2 regions of the Variovorax sp. LjRoot84 genome follow, and region 1 is predicted to be linked to the other one. Evidence: predicted binding sites of a transcription regulator. Region 1 holds the regulator's gene; the other holds the start of a gene.
The links. The regulator NrdR, encoded in region 1, represses ribonucleotide reductase genes. The targets are predictions, from matches to a motif close to CACNANATNTNGTG.
Positions count from the first base shown of each region.

Region 1 (5,975 bases):
TGCCCGACGACGGCGGCTATGCCGGCAAGGTGCTGGCCGAACATGCGCGCCTGCAGCAGGTGGTCGGCGGACGCACGCCGCCCACCACCACGCCGACACCGCCCGGCATGCGGGCGCAGCCGCTGCCCGTGGTGGCACCCGCCAAGCCGGAAGCGAACACGCAGAGCGTGGCGTTGCTGTCCGATCTGTAGGCCCTTTCGAAGACGGCGGCCATCGCCGTCAGCTACACTCGACCGGCACGCGACTGGCGATAGGCGCAACCCTTTTCAGGTGCATTGCGCTGACGTGGAACACCACTGGGAAGCGTGCCGCCCGCGGTCTTGAGCAGGCGTTCAGCCGTTCGCCTGGGCAGCCCTTGTTTGGTTGAAGAACAAGGACCATCGTCTTAAAGGACTGCCATGTACAACCGCAATATCCTGGTCGAACAGACCGATCCCGAAATCTGGGCCGCCATCCAGGCCGAGCACGCCCGGCAGGAACAGCACATCGAGCTGATCGCGAGCGAGAACTACGCGTCGCCTGCCGTGATGGCCGCGCAAGGCACGCAGCTCACCAACAAGTACGCCGAAGGCTATCCCGGCAAGCGCTATTACGGCGGCTGCGAACATGTCGACGTGGCCGAGCAGCTGGCGATCGACCGCGTCAAGCAGCTCTTCGGCGCCGACGCGGCCAACGTGCAGGCGCATTGCGGCGCCTCAGCCAACGAGGCCGTCATGCTGGCCTTCCTGAAGCCTGGCGACACCATCATGGGCATGAGCCTGGCCGAAGGCGGCCACCTGACCCACGGCATGCCGCTCAACATGAGTGGCAAGTGGTTCAACGTCGTGAGCTACGGCCTGAACGACAAGGAAGAGATCGACTACGACGCGATGGAGCGCAAGGCGCACGAATCGATGCCCAAGTTGATCATCGCGGGCGCATCGGCCTACTCGCTGCGCATCGATTTCGAGCGCTTCGCCAAGGTGGCCAAGGACGTCGGCGCCATCTTCATGGTCGACATCGCCCACTACGCGGGTCTGGTCGCCGCCGGCGTCTACCCGAACCCCGTGCCGCACGCGGACGTGGTGACCTCCACCACCCACAAGAGCCTGCGCGGACCGCGCGGCGGCATCATCCTGATGAAGTCGCAGCACGAGAAGGCGATCAACAGCGCCATCTTCCCGGGCCTGCAGGGCGGACCGCTGATGCACGTGATCGCGGCCAAGGCGGTGGCCTTCAAGGAGGCGCTCTCGCCCGAGTTCAAGGCCTACCAGCAGCAGGTGGTCAAGAACGCGCAGATCGTTGCCGAAACGCTCACCGGGCGCGGCCTGCGCATCGTGAGCGGCCGCACCGAGAGCCATGTGATGCTGGTCGACCTGCGCGCCAAGGGCATCACCGGCAAGGAAGCCGAGGCCGTGCTGGGCAGCGCCCACATGACGATCAACAAGAACGCGATCCCGAACGATCCGGAAAAGCCGATGGTCACAAGCGGCGTGCGCATCGGCACCCCGGCGCTGACCACGCGCGGTTTCAAGGACGAGGAGGCGCGCGCCACCGCGAACCTGATCGCCGACGTGCTGGACAACCCGCGCGATGCCGCCACCATCGAAGCGGTGCGTGCGAAGGTGCATGCACTGACCAGCCGCTTTCCCGTCTACGGTTGAACCGAAAGTGACCGCATGAAGTGCCCCTTTTGCGGTCACCTCGAAACGCAGGTCGTCGAGACCCGCGTTTCGGAAGACGGCGACTTTGTGCGGCGCCGCCGGCAGTGCGGCGCCTGCGACAAGCGCTTCACCACCTACGAACGGCCGGACGTCAATTTCCCGGTCGTGGTCAAGAAGGACGGCAGCCGCGCCGACTTCGATCCCAAGAAGGTCCGCGCCTCGATGATGCTGGCGCTGCGCAAGCGGCCGGTGAGCATCGAGCAGATCGACCATGCGCTGCTGCGCATCGAGCAGAAGCTCCTGTCCAGCGGCTTGCGGGAAATCGAATCGACCAAGGTGGGCGAACTGGTGATGCGGGAGCTCAAGCGCATGGACAAGGTGGCGTACGTGCGCTTTGCTTCGGTTTACAGAAGCTTTGAGGATGTGGACGAGTTCCGGCAGTTGCTGCGGGATATCTGAGACGCACCGGAAGCGGCACACCTCTGACGCCGGTATTCGTGATCGTCAGAGCACCGCAGGCGTCGGAGGCCATCTGCCGTGGCGTCTACGGCACGCCGTGCGAGGAATGAGTTGAAGCTCGGCACAGCCAACGACGCCAGGGTCGCCAAGAGCGCAACCACGACCAACAGTTCGACGAGAGTAAAACCGCAAATCCCTGCAGGTCGCCGGCGAGACCCGCCCCGGCCCGAGCAAAATGGTCGCTTCATACATTCAATCCGCGCCGACAGGCCGGCGCGAACTTCCTCCCCTGGCTCAATCGATTCGGCGCGAAGTCTAAATTCCGGAAGCGATGCATGAATAAATCTTTCGACAAACGGACTGAATTGAAGGATCAGCGGAAATCTCGCTAAATCTGAATCAAATCTGAATTTCTGAATTTGAAGAATTGCGAATTGACGCCCCCATGAATAGAGATATCCAGGCCATGGCGCAGGCGCTCGATCTCGCCCGTCAGGCGAGCGTCGAGGCGGAGCCGAATCCCCGTGTCGGTTGCGTTCTGCTCGACGAAGAAGGCGCGGTGATCGGTCAAGGCTCCACGCAAACGGTGGGCGGCCCTCATGCGGAAATCATGGCCTTGCGCGACGCCGCCGCCCGCAATTGCCCGATCAAAGGCGCCACGGCCTATGTGACGCTCGAGCCCTGCTCGCACCATGGCCGCACCGGCCCCTGCTGCGACGCATTGATCGCGGCCGGCATCAAGAAAGTCGTGGCGTCCATCGCCGATCCCAATCCGCTGGTCGCCGGCCAGGGTTTCGAGCGCCTGCGCGCCGCCGGCGTCGAATTGGAGGTCGGCGCGGGCGCTGATGAATCGCGTGAACTCAACCTCGGCTTTTTCAGCCGCATGGTCCGCAAGACGCCCTGGGTGCGGCTCAAGGTCGCCGCTTCGCTCGACGGCAAGACGGCGCTGGCCAACGGCACCAGCCAATGGATCACTTCGGAAGCAGCGCGCACAGACGGCCACGCCTGGCGCGCGCGCGCAAGTGCGGTACTGACGGGTGTCGGCACCGTACTCGAAGACGATCCGCGCCTCGATGTGCGGCTGGTCCCAACGCCGCGGCAGCCCCATCTCGTGGTGGTCGACAGCCATTTGCAGACGCCGCCGGAGGCAAAGATCTTCGGCGCGGCCCGGCCCGTCTGGATCTATGCCGCCAACCGGAACGACGCCAGGCAGGCCGCGCTGGAGGCCAATGGCGCGACGGTCAGCTACCTCGCCAACCCCCAGGGCAAGGTCGACCTCGCGGCCATGCTGCGCGATCTCGCCGTGCGCGAGGTCAATGAACTCCATGTCGAGGCTGGCCACAAGCTCAACGGCTCGCTGATCCGCGAAGGGCTGGTCGACGAACTGCTGGTTTACTTGGCGCCAAAGTTCATCGGAGACGGGCTCGCCATGGCCAGCCAGCCGCATGCATCGGGCCCCCTGACCGTGCTTGGCGATGCATTGGCGCTCGAATTCAAGTCCTTCGAGCCGGTCGGCCCGGACCTGCGAATCGTCGCCCGGGTCGCTGGTCGAGACCGCTTTTAGGGTTTGGCCGAGCGGCCTTCGCATCTCTGCGAAAATGCCCCGATGTTCACCGGAATCATTACCGGCGTGGGGCGCATCGCCGCCGTCCACGACCTCGGCAGCTCTTCATCCCACGGCAAGCGGCTCAGCATCGCGGTGCCCGACGGCTATCTGGCCGACGTGGGTCTCGGTGACAGCATCGCGCTCAACGGCGCCTGCATGACCGTCACCTCCCTCGACCCGGCGAAGCAGCTCTTCACCATCGACATCTCGGCCGAATCGCTGGACAAGACGGCCGGCCTCGCCGAAGAAGCGGGCCGCGTCAACCTCGAGAAGGCACTGCGCGCCAGCGACCGGCTCGGCGGCCACATCGTGTCGGGCCACGTGGACGGCATCGGCACGGTCAGCCATTTCGCGCCGGTGGGCGAAAGCTGGGAGCTGCGTGTGCTGGCGCCGCCCGCGCTCGCCCGCTTCCTGGCCTACAAGGGCTCGATCACCGTCAACGGCGTGAGCCTCACGGTCAACAGCGTGAGCGACGGCGCTGACGGCAGCGAGATCAGCATCAACCTGATTCCGCACACGGTCGAAAACACCGCGCTCGGCAGCCTGAAGCAAGGCAGCCGCGTCAACCTCGAGATCGACACCGTCGCCCGCTACGTGGAGCGCATGCTCCAGGCCGGCGCCCTGCCCGTCCCACAGAAAGACAAGACCCCATGAACGCCTCCGTCACGCCGATCACCGCCCCGCGCAGCGGCCGGGCGCCCGCGCCGATTTCGTCGGTCGAAGAGATCGTGGCCGAGCTCGCCGCGGGCCGCATGGTGATCCTGGTCGACGAGGAGGACCGCGAGAACGAGGGCGACATCGTGCTCGCGGCCGACCACGTGACGCCCGAGGCCATCAACTTCATGGCACGCCATGCGCGCGGCCTGATCTGCCTCACGCTCTCCCGCGAGATGTGCGAGCGGCTTCAGCTGCCGCCGATGGTGGCGCGCAACGGCGCCAAGCACTCGACCGCCTTCACCGTGTCAATCGAGGCGGCCGAGGGCGTGACCACCGGCATTTCCGCCGCCGACCGCGCGCGCACCGTGCAGGCCGCCGTCGCACCGAATGCCGTCGCGGCCGACCTGGTGCAGCCCGGCCATATCTTTCCGCTGCAGGCGGTCGACGGCGGCGTGCTGATGCGCGCAGGCCACACCGAGGCCGGCTGCGACCTCGCCGCCATGGCCGGTTGCTCGCCCGCGTCCGTGATCTGCGAGGTGATGAACGAGGACGGCACCATGGCGCGGCTGCCCGACCTGCAGCTCTTCGCCGCCGAGCACGGCATCAAGATCGGCACCATCGCCGCACTGATCGAGCACCGCAGCCGCACCGAGTCGCTGGTCGAAAAGGTCGGCTGCCGCGAAATCCACACCGCCTGGGGCTGGTTCACCGCCCATGCCTTCCGCGACAAGCCCAGCCACGGCGTGCACCTGGCGCTGGTGCGCGGCAACTGGAATCCGGGCGACACGGTGGACGTGCGCGTGCACGAGCCGCTCTCGGTGCTCGACGCGCTGGAAGTCAACCGTTCGCTGCACTCGTGGAGCCTCGATGCCAGCTTGGCCCACATCGCGGCCGAAGGCAAGGGCGTGGCCGTGCTGCTCAACTGCGGCGAGACTGGCGCCGAGCTGCTGTCGCAGTTCGACGGCACTGCACGGCCCGCGCAGGCGCCGGAACGTGGGCGCATGGATCTGCGCAGCTACGGCATCGGCGCGCAGATCCTGCGCGAGTGCGGCGTGCACAGGATGAACCTGTTGGGCACACCGCGCCGCATGCCCAGCATGGCAGCAGGTTACGGCCTGGAGATCGCGGGCTACATCACGAAAGAAGAGCAATGAAGAAGAACACACACGCGAGGCGGGAAGCCTAATGCAGCACGCGAACAAGGGCAGCGATGTCACGCTCGACGGCAAGGGCCTGCGCATCGGCATCGTGCAGGCGCGCTTCAACGAAGACATCACCGACGCCCTGGCCGAGGCCTGCCTGGGCGAGCTCCGAGTGCTCGGCGTCGCCGACGCTGACATCGACCATGTCAGCGTGCCGGGCGCGCTCGAGGTGCCGGTCGCGCTGCAGGCCCTGGCCGAGCGCAACCGCTACCAGGCGCTGATCGCGCTGGGCTGCGTCATCCGCGGCGAGACCTACCACTTCGAGCTGGTGGCCAACGAATCGGGCGCGAGCGTGAGCCGCATCGCGCTCGACTACCGCATCCCGGTCGCCAACGCGATCCTCACCACCGAAAACCTCGAACAGGCCATCGCGCGGCAGACCGACAAGGGCCGCGATGCGGCGCGCGT
Region 1 covers NZ_CAXUTE020000001.1:2,486,833-2,492,807, reverse strand. Annotated here, with positions in the region: gene ACSQ9I_RS12700 (transglycosylase SLT domain-containing protein) at 1-191, shown strand, start outside; ZMP/ZTP riboswitch at 231-357, shown strand; gene glyA (serine hydroxymethyltransferase) at 399-1,643, shown strand; gene nrdR (transcriptional regulator NrdR) at 1,659-2,102, shown strand; gene ACSQ9I_RS12685 (prepilin-type N-terminal cleavage/methylation domain-containing protein) at 2,048-2,350, opposite strand; gene ribD (bifunctional diaminohydroxyphosphoribosylaminopyrimidine deaminase/5-amino-6-(5-phosphoribosylamino)uracil reductase RibD) at 2,548-3,666, shown strand; gene ACSQ9I_RS12675 (riboflavin synthase) at 3,709-4,362, shown strand; gene ribBA (bifunctional 3,4-dihydroxy-2-butanone-4-phosphate synthase/GTP cyclohydrolase II) at 4,359-5,519, shown strand; gene ribH (6,7-dimethyl-8-ribityllumazine synthase) at 5,551-5,975, shown strand, end outside.

Region 2 (5,975 bases), 2.7 Mb from region 1:
CGTGCTCGTGATCGACGAGCGAGGGCAGGTGCATGCCGCCAACCCCGCCGCCAACGCGATTCTCGGGCAAGGGCTGGCAGAACTCGCACTGCCCTTCGCGCTGAGCACCTATCCGGCCTGGGCCGCCCTGGCCGCGATTGCGCGCCAGACCTTCGCGCGGCGCACGCCGCAATCGAAGGAAATTCCGGTCGCGCAGGCGCAGGGCGCGCCGCGCGAGGTACGGGTCCGCACGCGGCTCACGCCGGGCACCGACCGCCACACCGAGAGCCTGTGCGTGATGTTCCTGCAGGACCTGCGCGAGCTCCAGGCGCGCATCCGCACCGAGAAGCTGGCGGCCATGGGCCGCATGTCGGCGGCCGTCGCGCACGAGATCCGCAACCCGCTGGCCGCCATCACCCAGGCCAGCGCGCTGCTGGGCGAGGACCTGGTCGACCCGGCGCACCGCCAATTGACGACGATGGTGCAGCAGAACGCACAGCGGCTCTCGCGCATCGTCGACGAAGTGCTCGATGTCGCGCGGGCCCGCCAGCAGCGGGTGCTGCCGCTGGGCGAACAGCTGGCCCTCGATTCGACCGTGCGCACGCTCGCCGAGGAGTGGGTGCGGCACTCGCAGCGCCAGGGCGTGCTGCTGGTTCTCGAAGCGGCCGGCAGCGTGGTGCGCTTCGACATCGAACATCTGCGGCGCATCCTCGTGAACCTGCTCGACAACGCCGCGCGCTATGCCGGCGATCGCGAAGGCTCGATCCAGGTAACGACGCGCCAGAACGCGGCCGGCCGCGCCAGCCTGCAGGTGTGGAGCGACGGCGCACCGCTCGAACCTGCGGTGCAGCGCCATCTGTTCGAACCCTTCTTCTCCTCCGAAAGCCGCTCCAGCGGCCTCGGCCTCTTCCTCTGCCGCGAGCTGTGCGAGCGGCACGGCGCGACGATCGGCTACGAGCGCCGCGCCCTTTACGCAGCGGGGCCGGAAGGCAACGAATTCTTCGTCTCCTTCGCTGCGGGCGAGACCCGGCTGACACAATAGCGCCGTGAGCACCCCCACCTCCTCAGCACCTCGGCCCCCTGCCCAGATCCTGGTCGTCGACGACGAGCCCGACCTGCGCACGCTCTATGAACTCACGCTGCTGCGCGAGGGCTACCGGGTCGAGGCGGCCGGCAGCGTGTCGGAAGCCCGCGAGCACCTGGACGCGGGCCGCTTCGATGCCGTGATCACCGACATGCGCCTGCCCGACGGGCTCGGCATGGAGATCCTGCAGCGCATCCAGCAGGACCAGCGCAGCGAGCGCTGCGTGGTGATGACGGCCTACGGCTCGGCCGAGAACGCGGTCGAGGCCCTCAAGGCCGGCGCCTTCGACTACCTCACCAAGCCGGTGGACCTCAAGCAGTTCCGCGCCGTCGTCGCCTCTGCCGTGCAGGCCCAGGCTGCGCCTGCACGGCCCATGCGCCAGGCCGACGAGGGCAGCAGCAAGGTCGCGGCGACGACCAGCAACGCCGGCTTGGCTGCGCTCGAACGGCTGGTTGGCGCGTCCGAGCCGATGCGCCTCGTCAAGTCCCGCATCGCCAAGGTGGCGCGCGGCATGGCGCCGGTGCTGGTGCGCGGCGAGTCCGGCACCGGCAAGGAACTGGTGGCACGCGCGGTGCATGCCTGCAGCCAGCGCAGCGAGGGGCCCTTCGTCGCCGTCAATTGCGGCGCGATTCCCGAGAATCTGCTCGAGGCCGAATTCTTCGGTGCGAGAAAAGGCTCCTACACCGGCTCCTTGCAGGACCGCGACGGCTACTTCCAGGCCGCCCGCGGCGGCACGCTGTTCCTCGACGAGATCGGCGACCTGCCGCTTCCGATGCAATCCAAGTTGCTGCGCGCGATCCAGGAGCGCAGCGTGCGCCCGATCGGTTCGACCCAGGAAGATGCGGTCGACGTGCGCATCGTGAGCGCGACCCACAAGGATCTGCAGGCCGAGGTGCAAGCCGGCCGCTTCCGCCAGGACCTGTTCTATCGCCTCAACGTGATCGAGATCGCGGTGCCGGCCTTGCGCGAGCGGCGCGAAGACCTGCCCGCACTCTGCGAGGCCCTGCTCGCACGCATCGCGCGCGATGCCGGCATGCCGGTGCCTGTTCTTTCGCCCGAGGTGCTGCAGCGCCTCGCGGAGCATCCGCTGCACGGCAACGTGCGTGAGCTCGAAAACCTTTTGCATCGCGCCGTGGCCTTGAGCGATGGCGACGTGCTCCATCTCGATTTCGTGGGCAGCGCCAGCATGACACTGCCTGTGGCCCCGGCGCCGGCAACTCCGGGACAGCAGCCCGCAGCCAGCACGACAGCAGCGCCCTCCGAAGCAAAGCCGGCACCCGCGGTACCGAGCGACCTGCAGAGTTATCTCGACCAGCAGGAGCGCGAGATCCTCGTGCGTGCGCTGCAGGAGAGCGGCTTCAACCGGACCGCTGCCGCGGCGCGGCTCGGCCTGAGCCTCAGGCAGATTCGCTACCGGATCGCGCGCCTGGGCATCGCGACCCCCAGCGGCGACGAGGCGAGTGGCAACGGTGCCGACGACTGAAGACAACGCAGGCCTCTGGCAGGCCGGCTGGTACCGCTTCGCCCGGCAACTGCGCTCGCCGAATTTCGGGCCGCGCCCCGAGGGCGCGCAGATCGATCTGATCGTGCTGCATTCGATCAGCCTGCCGCCGGGACGCTATGGCGGCGACGAGGTCCAGCAGCTTTTCACGAACCAGCTGGACTGGGATGCGCATCCCTACTTCCAGACCATCCGCGGCATCGAGGTCTCGACCCATTTCTATGTGCGCCGCAGCGGCGAGCTGTGGCAGTTCGTGAGTTGCGACGACCGCGCCTGGCATGCCGGTCCTTCATCGTGGCGCGGCCGCGCCAACTGCAACGACGACTCGATCGGCATCGAGCTCGAAGGCCTGGAGGGCGAAGGCTTCGAGCCCGCCCAGTACGAGACCCTCGCGAGCCTTTGCCCGGCGCTCGCGCAGCGCCATGCGATCGCGTTCATCGCGGGCCATGAACATATTGCGCCGGGCCGCAAGGCGGACCCAGGCAGCGGCTTCGACTGGCGCCTGCTGCAGGAGCAACTGGGCTGGGACCGCGCGATGTTCCCCGACGACGTCGCGGTGCGCTGAAATTTTTCAATCGCGATGCATCCCGCGATGCGCAGCGGATGCAGCGCAACAACGCCGATCGCGCAACCCCGGCGGCGCAGCAACCATGCGCCTTTCAGGCCCAAAAACGCCTGCAGGGCCCATGGACAGCGGCAGGCGCTAAGGTGGGTCAGCAACGGCGCGGCATAGCTCTTCATCTGAGAGCTCTTCGCTGTGAACTTGTTCCTTGAACCATTGGGAAAACACTACATCTAGTGGGTTGTAGACCCGCGAGACCCTAGATATAGTGTGCCCTGCCCCGTGCTTCATGCCGAGCAACCGGCCGCAAGCGGCACCACCGCCCCAACAAGAATTGCCAACAGAGGAACGAATGCAAACTGCCCTGAACACCCCCGCCACACCTCGCGCCGTACCCTCGACGCTTCAAAAAAACGATGTTGCAGGCTCGCCCGCCGGCAACGCGCTCGCCCACTACCAGATCATTCGCCGCAACGGCGCGGTCGTGCCCTTCGAGCCCAACAAGATCGCGATCGCGATGATGAAGGCCTTCCTCGCGGTGCACGGCACCCAGGGCGCGGCTTCCGCCAGCGTGCGCGAGACGGTCGACAACCTGACCCAGGGCGTGGTCCGCGCTATGGTGCGCTCGCGTCCGGGCGGCGGCACCTTCCACATCGAAGACGTGCAGGACCAGGTCGAACTCGGCCTGATGCGCGGCGGCCACCACGAGATCGCGCGCGCCTACGTGCTGTACCGCGAGCGACGCTCGCAGGAACGCTCGAAGTCGGGCGAACAGGACGCGCAGATCGCCGTTTCGACGCTGCACGTGCTCGACCGCGGCGAGCGCGTCGCGCTCGACCTCAACGAACTCAAGGGCCTGATCGAATCCGCCTGCGAAGGCCTGGGCGACAGCATCACGGCCGGCCCGATCGTGGCCGAAACGATGCGCAACCTCTACGACGGCGTGCCGCTCGACGAGGTCTACAAGGCGTCGATCCTGGCGGCTCGCACGCTGATCGAGAAGGACCCCGACTACACCTTCGCCACCGCGCGCCTGCTGCTGCACACGATCTTCAAGGAGATCATCGGCCGCGAGGTGATGCCGGCCGAACGTGCCCAGGCCTACGCCGACTACTTCCCGCAGTTCGTCAAGAAGGGCGTCGACAACGAGCTGCTCGACGAGAAGCTGCTGCAGTACGACCTGAACCGCCTCGGCGCCGCGCTCAAGCCCCAGCGCGACCTGCAGTTCGACTACCTCGGCCTGCAAACCCTCTACGACCGCTACTTCCTGCACGTGCGCAAGACCCGCATCGAACTGCCGCAGGCTTTCTTCATGCGCGTGGCGATGGGGCTGGCCCTCAATGAAATCGACCGCGAAGCCCGCGCGATCGAGTTCTACGAAGTGCTGTCCTCCTTCGACTTCATGTCGAGCACGCCCACCCTGTTCAACAGCGGCACGCTGCGCTCGCAGCTCTCGAGCTGCTACCTGACCACGGTGCCCGACGACCTCGACGGCATCTACGAGTCGATCAAGGAAAACGCCCTGCTGTCCAAGTTCGCGGGCGGCCTGGGCAACGACTGGACCCGTGTGCGCGCGCTCGGCAGCCACATCAAGGGCACCAACGGCGAGTCGCAGGGCGTGGTGCCCTTCCTCAAGGTGGTGAACGACACCGCGGTGGCGGTCAACCAGGGCGGCAAGCGCAAGGGCGCGGTCTGCACCTACCTGGAAAGCTGGCACCTCGACATCGAGGAGTTCCTCGAACTGCGCAAGAACACCGGCGACGACCGCCGCCGCACGCACGACATGAACACGGCGAACTGGATTCCCGACCTGTTCATGCGCCGCGTGATGGAAAAGGGCAGCTGGACGCTGTTCTCGCCCTCCAACGTGCCCGACCTGCACGACAAGTTCGGCACCGACTTCGAGACCGCCTACGCCGCCTACGAAGAGAAGGCCGCGCGCGGCGAGATCAAGCCGAGCCGCACGGTCCAGGCCACCGATCTCTGGCGCAAGATGCTCACGATGCTGTTCGAGACCGGGCATCCGTGGATCACCTTCAAGGATGCCTGCAACGTGCGCTCGCCTCAGCAGCATGCCGGCGTGGTCCATTCGTCGAACCTGTGCACCGAGATCACGCTCAACACCAGCGACACCGAAACCGCGGTCTGCAACCTCGGCTCGGTCAACCTGCTGCAGCATCTGAAGGACGGCAAGGTCGACCAGGAAAAGCTCCAGCGCACGATCTCGACCGCGATGCGCATGCTCGACAACGTGATCGACATCAACTACTACGCGGTCAAGAAGGCGCGCGACTCCAACCTGCGCCATCGCCCGGTCGGCCTCGGCGTGATGGGTTTCCAGGACGCGCTGTACGAGCTGCGCATTCCCTACGCCTCGCAGGAAGCGGTGCAGTTCGCCGACGAGTCGATGGAAGCGATCTGCTACCACGCCTACTGGGCCTCGACCGAACTGGCGCGCGAGCGCGGCAAGTATTCGAGCTACAAGGGCTCGCTGTGGGACAAGGGAGTGCTTCCGCCGGACACGCTCGACCTGCTCGAGAAGGCGCGCGGCGGCTACGTCGACGTCGACCGCTCGTCCACGCTCGACTGGAATGCGCTGCGCCAGAAGATCAAGGCCGACGGCATGCGCAACTCGAACTGCGTCGCCATCGCGCCGACGGCGACCATCTCGAACATCATCGGCGTCGACGCCTCGATCGAGCCCTGCTTCGGCAACCTGTCGGTCAAGTCGAACCTCTCCGGCGAGTTCACCGTCATCAACCACTACCTGGTGCGAGACCTCAAGCGCCTGGGCCTGTGGGACGACGTGATGGTGATGGACCTCAAGCACTTCGACGGCTCGCTGCGCC
Region 2 covers NZ_CAXUTE020000001.1:5,157,755-5,163,729, forward strand. Annotated here, with positions in the region: gene ACSQ9I_RS25505 (two-component system sensor histidine kinase NtrB) at 1-1,021, shown strand, start outside; gene ACSQ9I_RS25510 (sigma-54-dependent transcriptional regulator) at 1,026-2,546, shown strand; gene ampD (1,6-anhydro-N-acetylmuramyl-L-alanine amidase AmpD) at 2,533-3,129, shown strand; gene ACSQ9I_RS25520 (ribonucleoside-diphosphate reductase subunit alpha) at 3,479-5,975, shown strand, end outside.
Region 2: ACSQ9I_RS25520 (ribonucleoside-diphosphate reductase subunit alpha) is a predicted target of NrdR. The motif match lies at 3,352-3,365, and genes of this name have one in related genera.